Regions from separate parts of the Priestia sp. ST2 genome, predicted to be linked through region 1. Evidence: predicted binding sites of a transcription regulator. Region 1 holds the regulator's gene; each other region holds the start of a gene.
The links. Region 1 encodes LexA, which represses DNA repair genes until DNA is damaged. Its sites were predicted from a motif close to CGAACATATGTTCG; they were not measured.
Positions count from the first base shown of each region.

Region 2: the regulator LexA is predicted to act here: its motif matches at 4,933-4,946, upstream of uvrB (excinuclease ABC subunit UvrB).
Region 3: the regulator LexA is predicted to act here: its motif matches at 2,156-2,169, upstream of AC0KUU_RS09750 (YolD-like family protein).

Region 1 is NZ_JBVVNT010000001.1:797,862-805,830, reverse strand. Features, by position in the region: gene AC0KUU_RS04080 (YneF family protein) at 1-201, opposite strand, end outside; gene sirA (sporulation inhibitor of replication protein SirA) at 292-732, opposite strand; gene tkt (transketolase) at 881-2,887, opposite strand; gene AC0KUU_RS04065 (DUF896 domain-containing protein) at 3,055-3,285, opposite strand; gene AC0KUU_RS04060 (YneB family resolvase-like protein) at 3,355-4,023, opposite strand; gene yneA (cell division suppressor protein YneA) at 4,077-4,406, opposite strand; gene lexA (transcriptional repressor LexA) at 4,553-5,170, shown strand; gene AC0KUU_RS04045 (magnesium transporter CorA family protein) at 5,383-6,828, shown strand; gene AC0KUU_RS04040 (cation diffusion facilitator family transporter) at 7,151-7,969, opposite strand, start outside.
Region 2 is NZ_JBVVNT010000005.1:145,903-153,871, forward strand. Features, by position in the region: gene uvrA (excinuclease ABC subunit UvrA) at 3-2,879, opposite strand; gene uvrB (excinuclease ABC subunit UvrB) at 2,886-4,865, opposite strand; gene AC0KUU_RS22225 (sigma-54 interaction domain-containing protein) at 5,201-6,862, shown strand; gene AC0KUU_RS22230 (proline dehydrogenase family protein) at 6,927-7,841, opposite strand.
Region 3 is NZ_JBVVNT010000002.1:644,396-652,364, reverse strand. Features, by position in the region: gene AC0KUU_RS09760 (ketoacyl-ACP synthase III) at 1-954, shown strand, start outside; gene AC0KUU_RS09755 (YitT family protein) at 1,112-1,951, opposite strand; gene AC0KUU_RS09750 (YolD-like family protein) at 2,200-2,553, shown strand; gene AC0KUU_RS09745 (hypothetical protein) at 2,676-2,816, shown strand; gene AC0KUU_RS09740 (DeoR/GlpR family DNA-binding transcription regulator) at 3,198-3,950, shown strand; gene pfkB (1-phosphofructokinase) at 3,947-4,861, shown strand; gene AC0KUU_RS09730 (PTS fructose transporter subunit IIABC) at 4,874-6,745, shown strand; gene AC0KUU_RS09725 (aspartate kinase) at 6,941-7,969, shown strand, end outside.

The DNA.
Region 1 (7,969 bases):
GCCGTTCATTGCTTTCATCATTTGGTTAATTTTTTTCTGCGATGGTTTCATGCCCATTTGCATCATCATCATTTTTAACATTTGTTCATTAATTGGTGGATTTTTCTTCAGATAGCTCATCATATACTTACGAGCAATGAAAAATCCTAGCGCTATCCCAACAATTAATGCTAGAACACCAACTAGAATATACATTCCCATGGTATTACTTCCTCCTTCGTGTTGTCTAACTTACAGTGTACTAGACCATACGCTATTATACAATATTTCCGTTCCAATTTCCTTAAATAATTACACAAATTTTCTTGTTTTCACAGGCCTCAGCCAGCCGTATTCATCCGTTCCATAATTCACTGCTAAAAAACAAGGATCTAGCTTGCGTAATACTTCAAAAAAAGCTGTCTCAGCATCAACATTGCCATCTCCTTCAATTGTTATACAGCGATTCGTTAATTTTATAGATGCTCGACTTTTTTTATGAGGATATTCCAGCACAAACGTCTCTTGATGAGTAAAAAAATGAGGATAATGAGAAAACGCCTGAAGCAATTCTCGTTGAATAAATGAAATGGGCAGTTGGCGAGTAATGTAATGAACTTGTTTTTGTAAGTGCGTTTCCTGCAAGTGACGTTTCATTCTATATTCAATCAGCAGCTGATAAATGAGCTTTTCTCTTCGAAAATAGGATGATGCAACTTCTTCCTCCATTAAATATACTTCATACGTTCTCACGATTCATCCTCCCTTTCGGCTCGTTCTTTTTTGTACCATTATACCGAATGGTGTACGCAATGCTTGTCTATCGATGAAAAAATTCCTTTGTTTTTTTGTCGAAAAAAAGAGCAGACCACAGGAGTCTGCTCTTTCTTATGAAAAAGAATTATGCATTAAGCAAGCTTTTCACTTTTGCTACTACATTTTCAACTGTAAAACCAAATTCTTTCATGATTGTTTCACCAGGAGCAGATGCACCGAAGTGATTAATACCAAGAACTTGTCCTTCGTCTCCAACATAGCGTTCCCAGCCAAGTGTAGAAGCCATTTCAATACCTAAACGCTTTTTCACTGATTTAGGGATAACACTTTCTTTGTACTCAGCAGATTGCTCTTCGAAACGATCCCACGCAGGCATACTTACTACAGATACATCAATGCCTTCTGCAGCTAATGCTTTTTGTGCTTCTACTGCTAGGCTTACTTCAGAGCCTGTTGCAAGTATTAACGCATCCGCTTGGTCTTTACCAGCTTTAGATACAACATATGCACCTTTAGACACGCCTTCGTATGCATTTTCTTTTGTACCTTCAAGCGTTGGCAAGTTTTGACGAGTCAATACAAGCGCCGTTGGGCGGTCAGTTGACTCTAATGCTAAGCGCCATGCAGCAGCTGTTTCATTTGCATCTGCAGGACGAACCACTGAAAGACCTGGCATTGCACGAAGTGATGGCAATTGTTCAATTGGCTCATGTGTTGGGCCGTCTTCTCCAACTGCGATACTGTCATGTGTGAATACATATGTTACAGGAAGCTTCATTAAAGCTGCTAAGCGAATTGCTGGGCGAAGATAATCAGAGAATACAAAGAATGTTCCTCCGAATACTTTTACACCGCCGTGTAGAGCCATACCGTTTAATGCAGCTCCCATTGCAAATTCACGTACACCGAACCAGATATTACGTCCGCTGTAATCAGCTGCAGTGAAGTCTTCTGAACCTTTAATCATTGTTTTATTTGAGCCAGCTAAGTCAGCTGAACCGCCGAAGAATTGAGGTACAGCTTGTGCTACTGCGTTTAATACTTCTCCAGAAGAAGCACGGCTAGCTAGGCTTGAACCCGTTTCGTATGCTGGAAGCGTTTCTTCCCAGCCTTCCGGTAACTTTCCTTCTACTGCCAGTTCAAATTGACGACCTAGTTCAGGGTATTTTTCTTTATACTGTGCAAATACATCGTTCCATTCGTTTTCTTTCTTTTGGCCATCTTCAGCAATTGTAGCTTTGAAGTGAGCATACACTTCTTCTGGCACATAGAAATCTTCTTCAAATGTCCATGCATAAGCTTCTTTTGTTAATTTTGTTTCATCGGAACCTAATGGAGAACCGTGCACGCCAGAAGTACCCGCGTGGTTTGGAGAACCAAATCCGATTGTTGTTTTTACTTCAATTAGCGTCGGGCGTGTTAAATCGCCTTTTGCTTCTTCAATTGCGTTTGCAATCGCTGTCAAGTCATTGCCGTCTTCAACGCGGATTACTTGCCATCCGTAAGCTTTGAAACGATCTTCTACGTTCTCAGAGAACGAGCGATCTAAATCTCCGTCTAAAGAAATATCATTTGAATCGTATAAAACAACTAAACGTCCTAATTTTAAGTGTGCTGCTAATGAAGCTGCTTCAGCAGATACACCTTCCATTAAGTCTCCGTCACCACAAATACCATACGTAAAGTGGTCTACAATTTCTAAACCTTCTTTGTTGTATGTTTCAGCTAAATGACGTTCTGCCATTGCTTTACCAACAGCCATTGCAATACCTTGTCCTAGTGGACCAGTTGTTGCATCAACACCTGCTGTATGACCGAACTCTGGATGACCTGGTGTTTTACTTCCCCATTGACGGAAGTTTTTAAGGTCTTCAATTGATAAGTCATATCCAGCTAAATGAAGCAAGCTGTATAATAGTGCCGATCCGTGTCCTGCTGATAATACAAAGCGGTCACGGTTGAACCAGTTTGGATTCTTTGGATTGATGTTCATAAATTTTGTCCACAATGTATATGCCATTGGAGCAGCTCCCATTGGCATACCTGGGTGACCTGAATTTGCTTTTTCAATCGCATCGATTGATAAAGTACGAATTGTTGCAATCGAAAGATCTTCAATACGTTGTGTCATACTCTTCATTCCTTTCAAAACTATGTACATATGTTATCATACTAATGATTTGCTTATTTGTACAATACTTGAACCAAAAAATTTTCCACTTTTACAGTTTTTGTGTGCCTTATTAAAAATATACAAAAAACTAGAAGGAACACTCCCTCTAGTTTTACTAGAACGTCTTAGTGAAGACGCTTCTTTTTACTCTCTTTTAACTTCTTAGGCGTAACATCTTTACCTTCTTCGTCCACAACTTTAATCGTATGAAGGTGATTTGTCATAGATTGTCGGAAAACTTTTAAATATTCCTGACGTAGCTCTTGCTGTTCTTTCGCTTCAGATTCTGTCAGACCTTCAGCCTTTGCCTTTTTTGAAAGAGCATTAATACGAGCAAGTTTATCTTTTGATAGCATATAAAACCTATCTCCTTATAATCAATAATTAAAATTACCGAACCGTTCCGGCAACATGTAGTCATCTTACTAAATCTCTTTCGTTTTATCAAGAGATTGAGCATTCTCTTGGTATTCTTGATAGCGGCGATGTACCGTCGCTTTTGAAATATTATAGCCAAAACCTTTTAGCGTAACTGAAATTTCAGCAAAGGTTAAGCCGTTATGACGAAGACGGACAATTTCTTCAATTGGCGCTTCTTTTTTTTCTCTTCCCGAGTTAACTCCTTGATTTTTTAAATTTTGCTGCGGACGATAACCGTTTTCTACAGCTCTTTTCATTCCTCTTTTAATTTTAGCATTATGTAATTTCCGCTGATGCTCTTCCACTAAGCTAATAATATCTAACACCATTGAATCAGATTCTGAAAGCTGAAGCTGGCCTTGATGACTAATCGTATAGATGGTAGCATTTTCTTTATGAAAAGCATGAAGCAGCGCAATTCGAGCATTTCCTCTGCCTAATCGTGTTTCATCTTGAATAAGCAACACAGATATTTTTTCTTCTTTCATTGTATGAAGAACATCCAAAATACCCTCTCTGTCTACTTCATATCCGCTCGCTTTTTCCATTACGACTTTTTTTACGTCTAGATGGTGAAGAGCAGCAAGCTTTTTTAATTCTTCTTGCTGGCGCTGTAAAGATGTTTCTTGGGTTTTTTTATCCGTACTGACACGGCAATAAATAATGGCATCCACTTTTATCACGACCTTTTCGGCTTCTAACAATATTCAGGAACGGCCGTTACACACTACTGTTCAATTGCCACTTGATTATGTAACTCTTTTTTTAAAACAGGAATATATAATTTATCTCCAGGAGATAAAGACTGGGCAGTGTCTGAGTTTAAATCATTGACGTCTTCAACCCATTTGACAAATTCATTGGTGGTCAAATGATGGTGATTATGATACTTGTTGGACAATTCCCAAAGCGTATCTCCTTTTGTAATAGTAACCGTTGAATATTTGTCTAAATCTACTTTATCCGCTCCTAAAACCAGCGTCAATACATATGTAAGTGCAGCGATAACTGCAAAAAAAATAGCGTAATGTTTCATAGAATGTAAGAATTGTTGCATATTATGATCCCCCTGTCAGAATATATGTTCTTATTTTATTGAGAACATTTGTTTCTGTCAATGGAATTCTTCGAACTTATGTTTGTATATTGACACATCACGTGGTATAATTCACCTAAAGAATAGCTAAAATCGAGGTGAAAAATATGAAGCTATCAAAACGTCAACAAGACATACTAGATTTTATTAAGCATGAAGTAAAATTAAAAGGTTATCCGCCTTCTGTTCGTGAGATTGGGGAAGCGGTAGGATTAGCCTCTAGCTCCACTGTACACGGGCATTTAGCTCGTTTAGAAAGCAAAGGGTTAATTCGCAGAGATCCGACAAAACCAAGAGCAATCGAAGTTCTTCAACTAGACGAAGTAAACATCCCTAAAAGCAATGTCATTAATGTTCCTGTTATCGGTAAAGTAACAGCGGGTCTGCCTATAACAGCTGTTGAAAATGTGGAAGAATATTTCCCTCTTCCAGATAAATTCGTTTCTCCAGATGATCATGTATTTATGCTTGAAATTATGGGAGAAAGTATGATTGAAGCAGGTATTCTAGATGGCGATATGGTAATCGTACGTCAGCAGCAAACAGCTAATAATGGAGATATTGTGGTCGCTATGACCGAAGACAACGAAGCAACGGTAAAACGTTTCTTTAAAGAAGAAAATTTCGTTCGTTTACAGCCTGAAAATTCAACGATGGCGCCTATTATTCTTCGCCACGTAACGATTTTAGGAAAAGTAACTGGTGTATATCGCACGATTCACTAATCAGACACTGTATGTAAAACCAACTAATGATGATGTTAGTTGGTTTTTTTTACGTTTGTTTTCTAAAAAAATTGGCATATTATAAATGATACGTTGAATCATTGCAGGCGGGTAGAACGGTTTTTATAAAGCTTGTTTTACCTTTTACTTTCTACCTGCATTTCCTCGACTCTTACAAGGAAATACAACCGACCATAAGAAGGATGTAGTTTATGACCAATACACCAAGGAAAACAGAACCATTTCAAACCATTGTACCTGCCAAAGCAATGAACATGTTTCTTTTTCCTTTTTCCTTTGACCGAAAAAATAAAGAGCAGCTTGTTCATGCGCTGAAAGCAAATTTGTTCGAGTTTTTCTCCATTCAAAACAAACATTTAGAAAAAGAATACTACGGAGAACAATATTACGTATCTCATGATAGCCTGGATCAATATTTTCTTCCTTACATTGAATGCATTCTATTCCCTGACTCGTGCGAAAAAGAAGGGTTGCTTCGATTTTCAAAAAAAATAGACCATGCCATTACGTTACACACTTCCTCCACCACCGTGTCTAGCAACGTGCTGTCTGTGGATGTTTTTTTATGTCCTTTTGAAATTGGCGTCATGACCATTCGCACTGAGATGAGCCATAATCATTACACCTATGATGATATTTTAGAGTTCATGAATCATTTTCGTGTATTAGAACCGAAGCTTGCTGAAGAGCATGGATCCACCATTACCTATGAACACCACCGCTATAGCAAAGTACAAGATTATATTTTTTCACAGCTCGCGCCATTTTTGAACGAACACATCAAGAAAGAAGCCACACGTGAACAGCATGTGGGGAGCCTTCCTTATTTTATCGATGAACGGATGTTTGTGTTAAGTTATGTAACGGTAAATCAAGAGCAAGAGATTAATTCCACAACTTTATTTCGTACTGGACAGCTAAATAGCTATATGCCTGACGGGAAAGCGTTTATTTCTGCACACAATCATGAGTATATTAAAACGTATAATACTAAACACGTGTATTCCAGATGGGCTCCTGAAACCTATTACGTCATAACAGACCATGTGTTTTCATGTATTTCTAAATCGACAGACTCTAAAACGGATCAGCTTTTGATGAATCATCTATTTGGCCAGCATTACTATAATTTATTTTTACATTTTTTCTATAAAATCGTGTTGCTAAAACTATCTTATGAGTATTCTCAGCTCACGTTTCATAAAAATTCAGAGGGCATTGAACGACTAATCCGCTCTATTACCGTGTTCTCAGGTAAATATTTATTTTTAGAAATTAGCTCTCGCACAGAAGGTCAAGAGTTTTCTGAGCTCTTTAAAAAAATCTTCCATATCAATTCTCTTTATCAAGAAGTCAAAGAAACTCTTGGTACTTTGTACCAAAACCAAGAGAAAATCGCAGCTAAGCGTCACAATTACTTATTATTAATTTTAACGATTTACACGGTTCTTTCCGGTATTTACGGAATGAATTTAGTTATTAGCAAACTAAAGGGAAACATCAATTGGGATAGTATGAAGCAGTTTTCTATCTTTGAATATATCGCTTTAATAGTAGCTCTATCAGGAATTCTGATCAGCATTAGTCTCGGAGTGAGTTCCCTATGGAATTTATTAAAAGATCGGTTTAAAACATAAAAGCTGTTCGCATCAGAAAACACATGATAAAAAAGAAGAGATTGAGACATAACTAAATCAAGCGAATCTATAGGGGAACAAATGGAATAAATAAGCTAGTAGGGATTGCTTGTTACACCGCTGTTGACTTCCGTGCAAGACTTCGCTTTCCGCGGGCAGTGAGTCTTGCCCTCCAATCAACCTCTAAAAGCAACTAAAAACACGAAACCTACGTTCACCATACCAATGAAAAAATCCGAACGAATTGGATTCTCCGTCAAGAACCTCGATTCATCGTTCGGATCTTCTTCAATTAAAATAATTTTGTCCTAACCTCTTCTTTTTATTCTTTTTGAAGCTGTAAATCACTTGGCGCCCAGTCCGGAATTCCATCATCTTCATCAAATTCAATAATGACATCCGTTACTCCTTTTTCCTGTAAAATACGATTTTCCAGACGATCTTTAATATCATCAGCTTCTGCCACTGTTAAAGAAGGATCAATTTCTACTTTTAATTCAACGTGAAGCTCTTCTCCTTCTTTCATCACCATTAACGTTTGAATATCACGCACTTGTACATCTTGCATGACAATCGCGCCAATTTTTATTTCCATTTCTTTATCTGCTTCACCTAGCGCTCCAGCAGCATTATCTAAAAATACTCGTCCTACTACAAAAAACATCATAAGCCCAATCAAAATAGAAGCAATTCCTTCAGCTTGGTGAAAAGGTGTAAACCGTGAAATGAAAACGGCTATTAACGCCAATACGCCTCCTCCAGTAGCTACCAGATCTTCCATAAAGACCAGCTTGGTTGCCGGCTTTGCTTTCTTTAAATGAACAAAGCTTTGCGTAAAAACATTGACCTCTGCGGTATCCATTCCGACATCGTGCAAAATTTCTTTCATCGCCTTAAATAGGACAAACATCTCAAGTAACACCGAGATGCCAAGTACTGCAATATTTAAAATAAAGCCTGAAGACTTCGTGGGATGAAGAATGTGGTGATATCCTTCTTTAATCGTTTCAAACGCCATAATCCCTACTACAAGAACCGCTCCTAATAGAACGAGATTAACCAATCGGCCGAAACCATTTGGAAATCTTTTGGTCGGGGCTTTTTTACTTAATGCCGAACCTATAAAGACAAAAAACTGATT
Region 2 (7,969 bases), on a different contig from region 1:
TTTTAACGAGTTAATGCCTCTGCTTTTTCAACTTTTTTCTCCATACGCTTGCGGTCACGTTCTAAAATTGGCTTCAAATAATGACCCGTATAGGATTCTTTTACTTTTGCCACTTCTTCTGGCGTACCCGTAGCCACAATTTGTCCGCCTTTATCTCCACCTTCAGGCCCTAAATCAAGCAGGTAATCAGCTGCTTTGATGACGTCTAAATTATGTTCGATCACTAAAACCGTATCTCCATTTTCAACTAAACGCTGGAGCACTTTTAATAATCGTGCAATATCATCGACATGAAGACCGGTAGTCGGTTCGTCTAAAATGTACAGCGTTCTTCCTGTTGAGCGGCGGTGAAGCTCTGAAGCTAATTTTACACGCTGTGCCTCTCCACCGGATAAAGTAGTAGCCGGCTGTCCAAGGGTGATATAGCCAAGTCCTACATCGTAAATTGTCTGTAGCTTCCGCTTAATCTTTGGAATGTTTTCAAAGAAGTGAAGCGCGTCTTCAACGGTCATATCCAACACATCTGAAATGTTTTGATCTTTGTATTTCACTTCTAAAGTTTCACGGTTATATCGTTTGCCGTGGCAGACTTCACAAGGGACGTATACATCTGGCAAGAAATGCATTTCAATCTTGATAATACCGTCTCCTCGACAAGCTTCACAGCGGCCGCCTTTCACGTTAAAGCTAAAACGGCCTTTTTTATATCCGCGCACTTTTGCTTCGTTTGTTTGGGCAAATACATCTCGGATGTCATCGAATACGCCTGTATAAGTTGCAGGGTTCGAACGAGGCGTACGGCCTATGGGAGACTGATCAATATCGATGACTTTATCTAAGTGTTCAATGCCTTTGATTTCTTTATGTTCTCCTGCTTTGCTTTTTGCTTTATGCAGCTTTTGCGCCAATGATTTATGAAGGATATCATTTACCAGCGTACTCTTACCTGATCCAGATACACCTGTAACAGCCGTGAACATACCTAACGGAAGCTTTGCTTTTACATTTTTTAAATTATTTTCTTTTGCTCCTATAATTTCAATCATCCGATCTTTATCTATTGACCGTCTTTCCGCTGGAAGAGGAATAAACTTCTCTCCTGATAGATATTGACCCGTTAAAGAGTTTTCATCCTTCATCACTTCCTGAGGCGCACCTTGAGAAACAACAGCACCTCCGTGTACACCGGCTCCTGGTCCGATATCAATTAAATAATCAGCTGCCATCATCGTATCTTCGTCATGTTCTACAACAATCAACGTATTTCCAATATCGCGCATATCTTGCATCGTGCGAATTAAGCGATCATTGTCACGCTGATGAAGACCGATAGAAGGTTCATCTAAAATATAAAGAACCCCCGTTAAACGAGAACCAATTTGAGTAGCTAAACGGATCCGCTGTGCTTCTCCTCCTGAGAGAGTTCCAGCAGAGCGGTTTAATGTTAGGTAATCAAGCCCCACGTTAATGAGAAAGCTTAGACGCTCACGAATTTCACGCAGTATCATATCCGCAATCTTCATGTCTTTTTCAGATAGGCTGAGACTTTCAAAAAAATCATATGCTTCTTTTACTGAGAAGCGGGTTGTATCTCCTATATGCTTTTCGTCAATAAGCACCGCTAAGCTTTCGCGTTTTAAGCGATTTCCTTTACATTTTGGGCAAGCTTGCTGAGCCATGTACTTTTCCATTTGCTCACGGATATAATCTGAACTTGTTTCATGATAACGGCGCTCTACATTCCGAAGCACGCCTTCAAATTCGATATGATTTTCTCTTACTTGGCCAAAATCATTTTCATAGCGAAAGTAAATTTTTTCTTTACCGCTGCCATATAATACTTTATCAAATAAATGTTCCGGGATATCTCGCACCGGCACGTCCATATCGATGCCGTAATGTGTACATACGGCTTCAAGCAGCTGCGGATAGTATTGAGAACTTGTTGGCTCCCAAGGTGCAATTGCGTGCTGACGAAGCGTTAAGTCATAGTTAGGAATAACTAAATCTTTGTCCACTTCCAATTTCGTTCCTAACCCGTCACACGTTGGACACGCCCCGTACGGACTATTAAATGAAAACATGCGGGGCTCAAGTTCTCCAATGGAGAAACCACATTTTGGACAAGCATGATGCTCACTAAAAAGCAGTTCTTCTTCACCTATCACATCAATAATTACTTTCCCTTCTCCGAGGCGAAGAGCTGATTCCAAAGAGTCCGACAAACGAGCGGCTACACCTTCTTTTACAACAACGCGATCAATTACTACTTCAATGGAGTGCTTTTTGTTTTTTTCCAGTTCAATTTCTTCTGTTATTTCACGCATTTCTCCGTCTACTCGAATGCGAACGTACCCTTCCTTTTTAATATCTTCTAACACTTTTACGTGGGTACCTTTTCGGCCAGATACCACAGGTGCCAGTACTTGAAGCTTTGTACGTTCAGGGTACTCTAAAATTCTATCTACCATTTGCTCAATCGTTTGAGATGTAATTTCAATTCCATGATTAGGACAAATCGGCTTTCCTACACGAGCAAACAAAAGGCGCAAATAGTCATAGATTTCGGTCACAGTTCCGACGGTTGAACGAGGGTTTCGGCTCGTTGTTTTTTGATCGATTGAAATAGCAGGCGACAATCCTTCGATTGAATCTACATCGGGCTTATCCATTTGACCTAAAAACTGTCTTGCATATGCCGAAAGCGACTCGACATAACGTCTTTGTCCTTCTGCATAGATTGTATCGAAAGCTAAAGAAGATTTACCAGAACCTGATAACCCCGTTAATACTACTAATTTGTCTCGCGGGATTTCAATATCGATATTTTTCAAATTGTGGGCTCGTGCACCTTTTACCACGATTTTTTCCATCGCCATGTTTTATCACCCTTCCGCTTTTAATTCTAGAATCAAGTCACGAAGCTCAGCTGCGCGTTCAAAGTTAAGCGCTTTGGCTGCTTCTTTCATTTCTTGTTCCATTTCTTCTACGAGCTTTGCTTTTTCTTTTTTGTTGAGCTTATCAAATGCCGGTGCTTCTTCATACGTTTCTGTATCTTCTGCTACTACTGTTGCACGAATTGAGCCTCGAACTTCTTTTTGAATCGTTGTCGGTGTAATACCATGCTCTTCATTGTAAGCTTCTTGAATACTTCTACGACGCTTGGTCTCATTGATAGCAATGTTCATGGAGTTTGTGATGCGATCTGCATACATAATGACATGTCCATTAGCATTTCGTGCAGCACGTCCGATGGTTTGAATAAGCGATCGTTCTGAACGCAAGAATCCTTCTTTATCCGCGTCTAATATGGTTACTAACGAAACTTCCGGAATATCTAAACCTTCACGAAGTAAGTTAATTCCTACAAGCACATCGTACTTTCCAAGCCGCAGCTCTCGGATAATTTCAATACGCTCGAGCGTCTTCACTTCAGAGTGAAGATATTGAACTTTAATGCCGATTTCTTTTAAGTAGTTCGTTAAATCCTCGGACATTTTCTTTGTTAACGTCGTAACGAGTACTCGTTCATTTCGCTTAATCCGGTCGTGAATTTCTCCAATTAAATCATCAATCTGCCCTTCAATTGGTCGAACTTCAATATTTGGATCCAATAATCCCGTTGGACGGATAATTTGTTCAATCACATCAGGTGCCTTCTCAAGTTCATAAGGACCTGGTGTTGCGGAAACATGAACAATTTGGTTAATATGCTGTTCAAATTCATCAAATTTAAGCGGGCGGTTATCTAATGCGGAAGGCAAGCGGAAACCATGGTCCACTAACACTTGTTTACGCGCTTGGTCCCCATTGTACATTCCTCTAACTTGAGGAATCGTAACGTGTGATTCATCCACAACAAGAAGGAAATCTTCAGGGAAGAAGTCCAGCAGTGTATAAGGTGTAGAACCAGCGGGACGAAGCGTTAAATGACGAGAGTAGTTCTCGATTCCCGAACAAAAGCCCATTTCTCTCATCATTTCTAGGTCGTAGCGCGTGCGCTGCTCCAAGCGCTGCGCTTCTAAAAGCTTGCCTGCTTCTTTTAGCTTCTCTAGCTGTTCTTCTAGTTCTTTTTCAATATTTTGAATGGCAACACGCATTTTTTCTTCTCTCGTGACAAAGTGAGATGCCGGGAAGATAGCTACATGTTCACGATCACCAATGATTTCTCCTGTTAGAGCGTCAACTTCTCGGATGCGGTCAATTTCATCGCCGAAAAACTCGACGCGAATACAGTGTTCATCTCGAGACACAGGGAAAATCTCCACAACATCACCGCGAACGCGAAACGTTCCGCGCTTAAAGTCAATATCATTTCTTTCGTACTGTACATCTACTAGCGTACGAAGCAGCTGATTACGCTCTTTTTCCATTCCTACTCGAAGAGATACGACCATTTCTTTGTATTCTTCCGGAGACCCTAAGCCATAAATACAGGATACGCTGGCAATAATAATGACATCTTTTCGTTCAAAAAGAGAAGAAGTTGCCGAGTGACGAAGTTTATCAATTTCATCATTAATGCTTGCATCTTTTTCAATAAATGTATCTGTTTGAGGTACATAGGCTTCAGGCTGATAGTAATCGTAGTAACTGACAAAGTATTCGACTGCATTATTAGGAAAAAACTCTTTAAACTCACTGTACAATTGACCAGCAAGCGTTTTGTTATGAGCCATAATTAGTGTCGGCTTATTTATTTCCTTAATAACATTAGACATGGTGAAAGTTTTTCCCGTTCCTGTAGCACCTAACAAAACTTGATGCTGCTTACCTTCTTTAATTCCTTTCACGATCTTTTCAATTGCCTTTGGCTGATCACCCTGCGGTTGATATGGGGATACTAATTCAAACTGATCTTTCAAATGAAGGCCTCCGTTTCTATTTTCTTGTTTTATCTATTTTTATTACGATATGTAAAAACCGAAAACACGAACTGATATTCGTATTTTATCACTTTATAATCATAAATGAAACTAATGAGTATTAATCTTATATAGTGTTTGTTTGTTTTTATTTTTTACCCTGTTACTTTATTACCCACTAAATTCTTATACTACCCTTTTCGAAGGGAATACAACTCTTTAGATGAAAGCAATAAAAGAAAGTAAGCTTCGTTATTGTTTGAAAAAGATAGGCTTTTGCGCCAATTTCTAAATTATGATACAGTATAAAAAATATGTACTGAGAGGGGTTTAGTATGGCAAGCGTTGATCAAGTTCTTATAAATAACTCCTTTATAACAGTTGAAGAATCAACTTCTTTAGCTAAAGTGACATCTGAACTTTCAAACTATGACTTCGTCGTAGTCACAGCAAGTACCTTTTATGTAATACAAAAAGATGAACGATACCTGTTAACAGGTCATGACGAGGCATCGTCCATAAAAAAAGTAATAGCGGATACAAATTGGCCTTCATCTTCTACTTCTACGTTAGCCAATTTACAAGCCAACACAAACTGGAACAGACCAGTCCTCATTCAAGCAGAAAACCAAGAAACCACAATAGGACTTGTAACACCTTCGCAGTGGATTACACATTTGCATAGCCAAAATGAGATATTAGCTTCCTATTTTGATACATTGGCAGAAACCATTAATGATGCAGTGACAGCGGTCGATAATGAAGGAAATGTAATCTTGTGGAATACTGCTGCGGAACATACGTATAAGATTCAGAGAGATGATATTATTGGTAGAAAAATCGGAGAGCATTTCAAAGATGAATCCATCATTCTACATACCATTCTAAATGAAGGGCGCCCTGTACGCGGAACGTATCATCGTCCTAATGAACAAACTCACGTGCTCATCAATGCATCTCCTATTATAAGAAACAATCGAGTCATAGGTGGAGTCGCAACTGAACATGACATTACCAATATTGTAAGATTAAATGAAGAAATTGATGTGTCTCTTCTCATTCCAAAAGATAATCCATTTTCTTCTTTCGCGGGTATCAGTCCTGAAATTAAGCAAGCCGTTGACATTGCCAAAAAAGTGGCATCTACAGATATGCCTATTTTATTAACAGGAGAACCTGGTTCTGGGAAAGAAATGCTGGCTCAGGCCATCCACTACGGTGGAGCCAAACATAAAGAACCTTTTTTATCTTTAAATTGCGCCACTATTCCATCGGGACTCCTGGAAATTGAGCTCTTTGGTCATCAAAAAGATGTCTTTTCAGAAGATCCAACAACCATTGCGGGAAAACTGGAGCAGGCTCACAACGGGACGTTATTTATTGAAGAAATTGATAAAATGCCTCTTGAAATTCAAGTTAAGTTTCTGCGTTACTTGGAAGAACGATCCTTTTATCACGTTGGAGGCACGGAAGAAATTCAAGTTCAAACCCGAATTGTAGCCTCTACCACGACGCCTTTGGAAGAGTTGCTAAAAGCCGGTGAATTCCATGAAAATCTTTACTATTTGCTGACCGTCATTAACATTATAATTCCGCCGCTTCGAGACCATAAAGAAGACATCGAAGCATTGACACAGCAATTTGTACAGGAATTCAGCAAGAAGTATAAAAAGAAGGCTCCTTTCATTAGCTCTGAAGTTCTCGAAGCCTTTATGCAATACGATTGGCCAGGCAATATTCGCGAGCTGAGAAATACGATTGAACGAATGATTTTTCTAAGTGATCAGTCGTTGATTACCCTTACGCACCTTCCTGACAATCTGAAGGATGCAAGTTCTTTCACAGAAGTTCAAAAAGAAGAAGATTCTCTTCAAGAAGCTAGGCTAATAGAAGAGACTCTTCAAAAAACCTATGGAAACAAAAGTGCAGCAGCAGATTTGCTTGGCATTTCACGCGGCACCCTTTACAACAAAATCAAAGAATACGGACTAAACTAATCAAAAAATTCGACACGAAGCTCAGGGTACTTGTGTCGAATTTTTTATGTTTCTTTGACTGAACTTATTTGGAGAAATTTTTTAATACGAACCATACATTGGCGGGGCGTTCGGCTAGGCGTCTCATGAAATAACCAAACCAATCAATTCCGTAAGGAACATACACCCTTACTTTATATCCTTCTTTTACTAGACGGTCCTGCAGCTCTACGCAAATTCCATAAAGCATTTGGAACTCAAATTGGTCATTTGAAATACCGTTTTCTCTTACTAATCGTTTTGTGTACTGAATCATTTCTTCATCATGACTTGCTACAGCTGTATAGTGACCATTTAATAAATGCATTTTAATGATTTTTTTATAGTTTTCATCTACGTCTTTCTTTTCTGGAAATGATACTTCTGGTGATTCTTTATAAGCTCCTTTTACTAGACGTAAATTAGCTTGATATTGATGTAAGTCATTCATATCTTGTTCTGTACGATGAAGATACGCTTGAATCACAATTCCAACATTATCAAATTCTTTGCGTAATTCTTTATACATATCAAGGGAGATTTGGCAGTGCAAGTAGTCTTCCATATCAATTCGAACAAAAATATTATTCATTCTGGCCGTGTGTAGAATTCTGCGCATATTTTCCATACAAAGCTCTTTGCTAATATCCAATCCTAAAGAAGTCATCTTTAATGATAAATTTGATTGAACGCCCGATTCTGCAATGGCTTCTAGTGTCTGAATGCACATGGCAGTAGACAACCTGGCTTCCTCTTCTGTAAAAACAAATTCTCCTAAATGATCAAGTGTAACAACTTTTCCACTATTGTTAAGCTCCTTAGATGTGTGAATTGCTGATTCGGTTGAGTCTCCAGCAACAAAACGAGCTGCTCCCATCCTCAATCCATACTTTTTAGCTAATTTGTTTATTGAATGATTTTTGCCAAGCGACTGAAACATCGTTCTCATTAATACTTCCATCAATCCTAAACCTCCTTTTATTTTTTAAAATCAAAAATAAACTAAATTTTCAGATTAATATTTTTATTTTTCTATACCCTTCTCACATTTCTGTACACTTATTTAAATAAATTTATACATAAGTGTTT
Region 3 (7,969 bases), on a different contig from region 1:
ACACCAAAGCAAAAATTAACGAACGACCATTTAAAAGAAATGGTTGATACAAGTGACGAATGGATTGTACAGCGTACCGGAATGAAAGAACGACGAATTGCTGGTGAAGGCGAATACACGTCTACGCTTGCCATTCGAGCCGTTGAAAATTTGCTTAACCGATATGCTGTAGAAATAGAAGATGTAGATGCAATTATTGTTTCGACAACAACGCCAGATCACTTTTTTCCTAGCGTAGCATGTCAGATTCAAGATTACTTTCATATTGATCAAGCTGCTGCATTTGATCTAAGTGCCGCATGCGCCGGTTTTACATATGGCCTTCATGTGGCGAACGGCTTAGTGACGTCGGGATTGCATAAAAAGATTTTAGTTATTGGTGCTGAAGTCATGTCGAAAATTACAGATTATACGGACCGGGCCACATGCGTGCTGTTTGGTGACGGAGCGGGAGCTATGCTTGTAGAGTACGATGAGCATAATCCGAGTTTCTTAGGATGTCACTACGGAACGGACGGAAGCGGAGGGGTGAATTTATATCGTTCTAACTTATCTAATACTCTTTCAGGAAAAGAAATTAATTCGAGCGGGAATTTAGTTCAAAACGGGCGTGAAGTATACCGCTTTGCTGTCCGAACGATTCCAAAAGGAGTAGAAGCATTATTAAAGAATACTTCCATTTCTCTTTCTGATGTAAATTGGTTTATTCCGCACAGTGCAAACCTTCGAATGATTGAAGCTATTTGTGCTAAAACAGGTGTTACAATGGATAAAACGTTAACGAGTGTGCAATACTGCGGAAATACATCTTCAGCTTCTATTCCGCTTGCTTTAAACGAAGGAATAATGACAGGAAAAGTACAGGGTAATGACCTCCTTATTCTTTATGGGTTTGGAGGAGGATTAACGCACTGCGGCTTGTTAATTAAATGGACGTGTAAAGAAAAAAGCTAAAAAGCTAAAAGGCGTCGCCTTTTAGCTTTTTTCTTTTTCATTACAGAGCTTTTTATTGTCGTTCCAAGAAAGTTTATTCTTTTTATAACAGCAGGTTTGCAGTATTTTCAGCGCAAACATATATAATAGAAAAAACCCGCTTTTTTACAGCGGGTTTTCAACTGGCCTTTGGAATGGTAAAACCTAATCCAAAGACGTCGCGTACATCGTGTACGACCACAAAAGCTTGTTCGTCGACTTTATGAATAATGCGCTTTAATTCTAGCAGTTCTTGTTTGTTCACAACTACGTACAATACGTCTTTTGCTTCTTTTGTATAGCTTCCATGAGCAGAAAAGACAGTGACGCCGCGCTGCATCTTTTTATTGACTTGTTCGGCTACTTCAACTGAACGGTGTGAAATAATAGTGATTGCTTTGCGAGGGTTGAGTCCTTCAATAATATAATCAAGCACCTTCGTTCCGATGTAAAGAGAAATAACCGTATACATTGTCTTTTCTCCACCGATGACAAAATAAGCGCTTGCTACAACTAATAAATCAATTGCCAGCATCGTTTTGCTAATATTCCAGTCTAGATATTGATTAGCTAAGCGGGCAATAACTGCAGAGCCTCCGGAAGTTCCGCCGCCTCTAAACACAAGTCCGAGTCCTACACCAGCTAAAATACCAGCAAAAATAGCCCCCAGTAGCGTATCGTCAAGAGGATTTCCCAGTCCTTCAGTTATATGTAGGAATAGAGAAGTGAAAATAATACATATAATTGTGTAAACAATCACACGTTTATGAAGCAATTTGTATCCGATCAGTACCAGCAAACCGTTTAATATAAAGTTTGTGATACCCGGAGACCAGCCTAATACATAATAGGTAATCATTGTTACACCGGTTACGCCGCCTTCTGCTAATTCATTTGGAATAGCAAAGTAATTAATGGCCAGTGCGAAAATGAGGCTCCCTAGAATAATGAGGATAATTTCTTTTATTTTATTAATCATGAACGTTACCTCCAATCATCAAAAGCTCCGAAAACACAGTCATGACAATGTATTATACCAACTCTAGAGACTGAATTAAAGATGGGATATTATTATTTTTTTAAAAATCATTTTCTGCTATTAACATAAAATCTTTTGACAGTTTTTATGGAGTATGAAAAAATGAATTGTTTGCTTTTATTTTGATTAAAAAGTTTTGCAATGAGAATGTTCGTTCGGTAAAATAGAAGCAAGAGTCAAGGGGGAGAATGAACGTGTATCAAGATGAATTAAAACAGTATGCGAAGTTAGTAATGCCCGAGCATTTAGAGAAAATGAAGAAAATGTACAGTCCCGATGCGCATAAGCAGCCTTTAGGGTTAAAAAAAGAAAAGATTGAGCATATTGAAAATGTCATTATGAACAGTTACTCGGAGCATTATCCAGTAACGCTTCACGTCTATGAAGCAGGACATATTCAAAGGTATGAACGAGTGACGATTGATAAAGTCTCGCTGCAGTCGAATACGCTGATGGTTACAGGCCCTTGCTATACATATTCGATTCGAGCAGATGCAGTAATTGAAGCAGATGTATGGAAAGATGAAAGCTACTCTAGCTAAGAGTAGCTTTTTTGTTCGTTTTGTATCTTTTTTTTAACGCATGCATACAATACATAAAAGCATATTCTGCGAGTAGCAACTTCTAGCTACTAGGAAATTTTAATTAAAGAAGGGATTATTGTATGCAAAATGAAAAAACTCAAGTAAGAGAAATCGAATTAACGCAGTTCATTAAAAAAAGACTCGTTCGTTTTATCTCAAGTTTAGCTATTTCTTCTGCCCTTGCTTCCATATTATATATGCTTCTGTTTTTATTTAAATGATGGGTCACTTTGAGTTGTCCAAAAAGGTGGACAACTTTTTTGGTGTGTAGGCTTTTATGAAATCAGGACAAGCTATGGCTGATTCAGTCAGAAAAATTCAATCGGTCAAGAAATAGTCAAAAACAGTCATAACTAATTAAGTGGAAGAAAACCTTTACATATAATGAGAAAAGTAGACAAATTCTTGAATTACCAGCATATTTCCTTTTGTATGAACTATTATTAAACCAAATGCAAATCTAATTGTTCATTCAAAAAACTTTATTTTGTAATTAAAAAAATGAATGTTTTTGATTTTTTATGATTGATTTTGAATGTAAACCGTGATAAAGTAAGTACATGAAATAAATGAAAACGCTTTTTTGAAAAAGGAGCTAGAACATGTTAACGCCGGAAAGACATCAACTAATCTTAAAACTTTTAAAAGAGAAAGAACTTGTAAAAGTGCAAGAGTTTATCGAAGTTACAGGCGCTTCGGAATCAACCATTAGAAGAGACTTAAGTCAACTAGAAGAAGAGCAAATGCTCAAACGTGTTCATGGTGGCGCTTCGCTTATTCGCAGTAAACGAATCGAACTGAGCGTTATCGAAAAATCTGCTAAAAATGTTCAAGATAAACGAAACATTGCAGAGTATGCGGCTTCCATTATAAATGAAGGTGACTGTATTTTTTTAGATGCAGGAACTACAACGTATGAAATGATTCCTTTTTTAAAGCAAAAAGATGTAGTTGTCGTGACAAATGGTTTAATGCATTTAAACCCGATGCTAGAACAAGGTATCACCCTCTATTTAATTGGAGGATCTGTTAAACATAAAACGGGCGCTTTAATTGGCAATGGAGCTCTTTTAAGTCTTGAGCAATATCGTTTTGACAAGTGCTTTATGGGAGCGAATGGGATTCATCATCAATATGGATATACAACTCCTGATCCAGAAGAAGCATTGATCAAGCAAACGGCAATGAAGCTGTCTAGAGAATCTTATATTTTATCAGATTCCACTAAGTTTTTTGAAACAAGCTTTGCGAAAATAGCCGATTTACATGAAGCAAAAATTATAACAAATGACGTACCTAGCGATGTACTTATACAGTATGCAAACAAAACAGACATAAAGGTTGTGAAATCATGATTTATACATGTACGTTGAACCCATCCGTTGATTACGTAGTACATGTTTCAGCATTCGAAGAAGGCGGGCTTAACCGCACAACGAATGAAGCCAAGTTTCCAGGAGGAAAAGGCATTAACGTCTCTCGCGTTTTAAAACGATTAGGTGTTGATAATAAAGCCCTCGGTTTTGTAGCCGGCTTTACAGGAACCTATATCGAAGACTACTTAAAAGCGGAGAATATCGAAACAGCTTTTACAAGAGTTGAGGGAGATACCCGTATTAACGTAAAGTTAAAAACAGAAAAAGAAACAGAAATTAACGGTCAAGGACCTGCTATTACAGACGAAGCGCTTCAGTCTTTATTGACTCAAGTAAAGCAAATGACTGAAGGCGATATCTTCGTATTAGCAGGGAGTATACCGAAAACGCTTCCAAGTTCTGTGTATGAAACGTTAACTGAACTAGCAGCAGCGAACGGAGTAAAAGTTGTAGTAGATGCAAGTGGAAAAACTTTGCTAGACGTCGTGTCCCACAAGCCGTTTTTTATCAAACCGAATCATCATGAACTTGCAGAATTGTTTGATGTAGAAGTAAACAGTGCAGAAGATGCGCTAGTATACGGTAAGAAGCTCGTGGAACAAGGAGCGCAAAACGTCGTTGTGTCTATGGCAGGTGATGGAGCACTGCTTATTAACGAAAGCGGTGTCTACAGTGCCACAGTCCCTAAAGGAACGGTAAAAAATTCTGTTGGAGCTGGCGATTCACTTGTAGCTGGATTTATTGCTTCTTATGTAAAACAAGGGGATTTATTAGAAGCTTTTCAAACAGGAGTAGCTTCAGGAAGTGCCACAGCATTCTCACTTGAATTATGTACAGCAGAAGATGTAAAGACGCTTCGTGAACAAGTGTCAATCACAAAGGTAGAGTAGGGGGAAACGAGAATGAGAATTACTGAATTATTAAAAAAAGATACAATCATTCTTGATTTAAAAAGCACGTCAAAAGCTGATGTTATTGATGAATTAGTTGGAAAATTAGACGAAGCTGGTCGCTTAAGCGACCGAGCTGGCTATAAAGAAGCAATTTTAAATCGTGAATCTCAAAGTACAACGGGAATTGGAGAAGGCATTGCCATTCCGCATGCGAAAACAAGCTCGGTAAAAACACCGGCCATTGCATTTGGACGCTCAACAGAAGGTATCGATTATGAATCATTAGACGGACAGCCTGCACACTTATTCTTTATGATTGCAGCGAGTGAAGGAGCGAATAATGCTCACTTAGAAACATTATCTCGTTTGTCTACGTTGTTAATGGACGAATCGTTCCGAAAAACGTTGCTAACAGCATCATCAATTGATGAAGTCATTAAAGCAATTGATGATAAGGAAACTGAAAATGAAGCGCCGGAAGAGGAAGTAGATACAGCTTCAGATCAATTAGTGCTTGCTGTAACTGCTTGTCCAACGGGAATTGCCCACACATATATGGCAGCGGACAGCTTAAAAGCAAAAGCGAAAGACATGAATGTCACGCTAAAAGTTGAAACAAACGGTTCCAGCGGGGTTAAAAACGCGTTGACGAAGGAAGAAATTGAAAACGCTACCGCTATTATCGTTGCAGCGGACAAGCAAGTAGAAATGGAACGTTTTGCAGGTAAAAAAGTTATTCAAGTTCCAGTAGCTGAAGGAATTCGCAAGCCTGAAGAATTAATTAACCGCGCGTTAAAAGGAGACGCTCCTGTATACAGCGGCGGCGGTGGCAGCAAAGAAGGCGGAGAAAGTAAAGGATCAGAGCGTACAGGGTTTTACAAGCACCTAATGAGCGGTGTATCAGCAATGCTTCCGTTTGTTGTAGGGGGCGGGATCTTAATTGCTATTTCATTTATGTTTGGCATTCACTCAGCAGAACCGAAAGATCCGACGTACAATGCATTTGCAGCAGCATTAAAAACAATTGGCGGAGATAATGCATTCTTCTTACTAGTACCAGTACTAGCAGGGTTTATTGCAATGAGTATTGCTGATCGTCCTGGTTTAGCTCCCGGTATGGTTGCAGGTCTTTTAGCAGCTTCTGGCGGAGGCGGTTTCTTAGGTGGTTTAATCGCTGGTTTCTTAGCAGGTTATGTAGTAGTGGGGTTAAAGAAATTATTCAGCGGTTTACCACAAGCGCTTGATGGAATTAAGCCAGTTCTTCTTTATCCGCTATTTGGGATCTTTATCTCAGGATTGATTATGCTTTATGTTGTAAATGAGCCAGTTAGTGCGATTAACAAAGGATTAACGCACTGGTTAAGTGGATTTGGTACAGGTAACTTAGTATTATTAGGTATTATCTTAGGCGGTATGATGGCGATTGATATGGGTGGTCCTATTAATAAAGCAGCCTTTACATTTGGTATTGCAATGATTGATGCTGGAAACTATGCACCACACGCAGCGATTATGGCAGGCGGTATGGTTCCACCATTAGGTATGGCCATTGCGACAACTTTGTTCAAAAATAAATTTACTCGCCAAGAGCGTGAAACAGGTAAAACGTGTTATGTAATGGGTCTTTCATTTATCACAGAAGGTGCGATTCCATTCGCAGCAGCTGACCCAGGCCGTGTGATTCCCGCATCGGTTATCGGTGCTGCAGTAGCAGGTGCTTTAACAATGATGTTCCACATCGGTTTACCAGCACCACACGGCGGCGTATTCGTTATCGGAATTGTACAAGGAAATCCTCTTTTATATGCACTAGCAATTTTAATTGGTGCAATTGTAACAGCGGTCCTTGTAGGTGTATTAAAAAAGCCAAAAGCAGAATAACAAATAAAGACTGATTTTACATGATGTAAAATCAGTCTTTTTGTGTTTTTCTGGTAGACATTTGTTCTTTATGAGAGTACAATTACGGTAGTATTCCTTTAATTTTTAGAAAAGTTAGATAGATAAGCTTTTCTACTTGATAAAATATGGTACAATAATCGAATATTAAAAACAAAGTAAGGAAGTGTCTCAAACATGAAGGTTGCGAAGTTTGGCGGGAGTTCAGTTGCAAGCGCAGAGAAATTTAAACAGGTTGCGCATATTGTAACGTCTGATAAAGAGAGAAAGCTGGTGGTTGTATCAGCTCCGGGCAAGCGATACGGAGAAGATACAAAAATGACAGATTTGCTAATCGCACTTTCTGCCAAAATACAGCTTGGAGAAGATTACGTCGATGAGTTTGGGCAAGTAATTGATCGCTATCGTGAAATCGTTGTGGACTTGTCTATGCCAGAAACGATTATTACTGACATTATTACGAATTTACAATCACTTATTGATTTACATAAAAACGATCCATTTCGCTTATTAGACTGCCTAAAAGCAAGTGGAGAAGATAATAACGCAAAGGTAATGGCTGCTTATTTAAACCATTTAGGTTTTGAAGCTCATTATGTAAATCCAAAAGAAGCAGGTATTTTTGTTTCTGATGAACCCGGAAGAGCAAGAGTGCTTCCACTGTCTTATGAAAAATTACCGCAGCTAAGAGAGCGTTCGGGCATTTTGGTGATTCCAGGATTCTTTGGCTACTCTGAAGAAGGAAACATGGTTACGTTCTCGCGCGGTGGGTCAGATATCACAGGCTCAATTGTAGCAGCGGGAGTAAAAGCTGATTTGTATGAGAACTTTACCGACGTAGATGCTATTTATAGCGTAGATCCAAGACTTGTGGAAAAGCCTCATGAAATGAAAGAAGTAACATACAGAGAAATGCGTGAACTATCCTATGCAGGTTTTTCTGTCTTCCATGATGAAGCGCTAGAGCCGGTTTATAAACTAGGCATTCCTGTATGTGTAAAGAATACAAATAATCCTGAAGCAAAGGGTACATTCATTGTAGCTGAGCGTCCTCACGGCGATACGCCGGTAGTTGGAATCGCTGGGGATAAAGGTTTTTGCAACATCCACGTGAGCAAATACTTATTAAACCGTGAAATTGGTTTTGGCAGAAGATTGCTTGAAATTTTAGAGGATGAAGGTATTTCATACGAGCATACCCCTTCA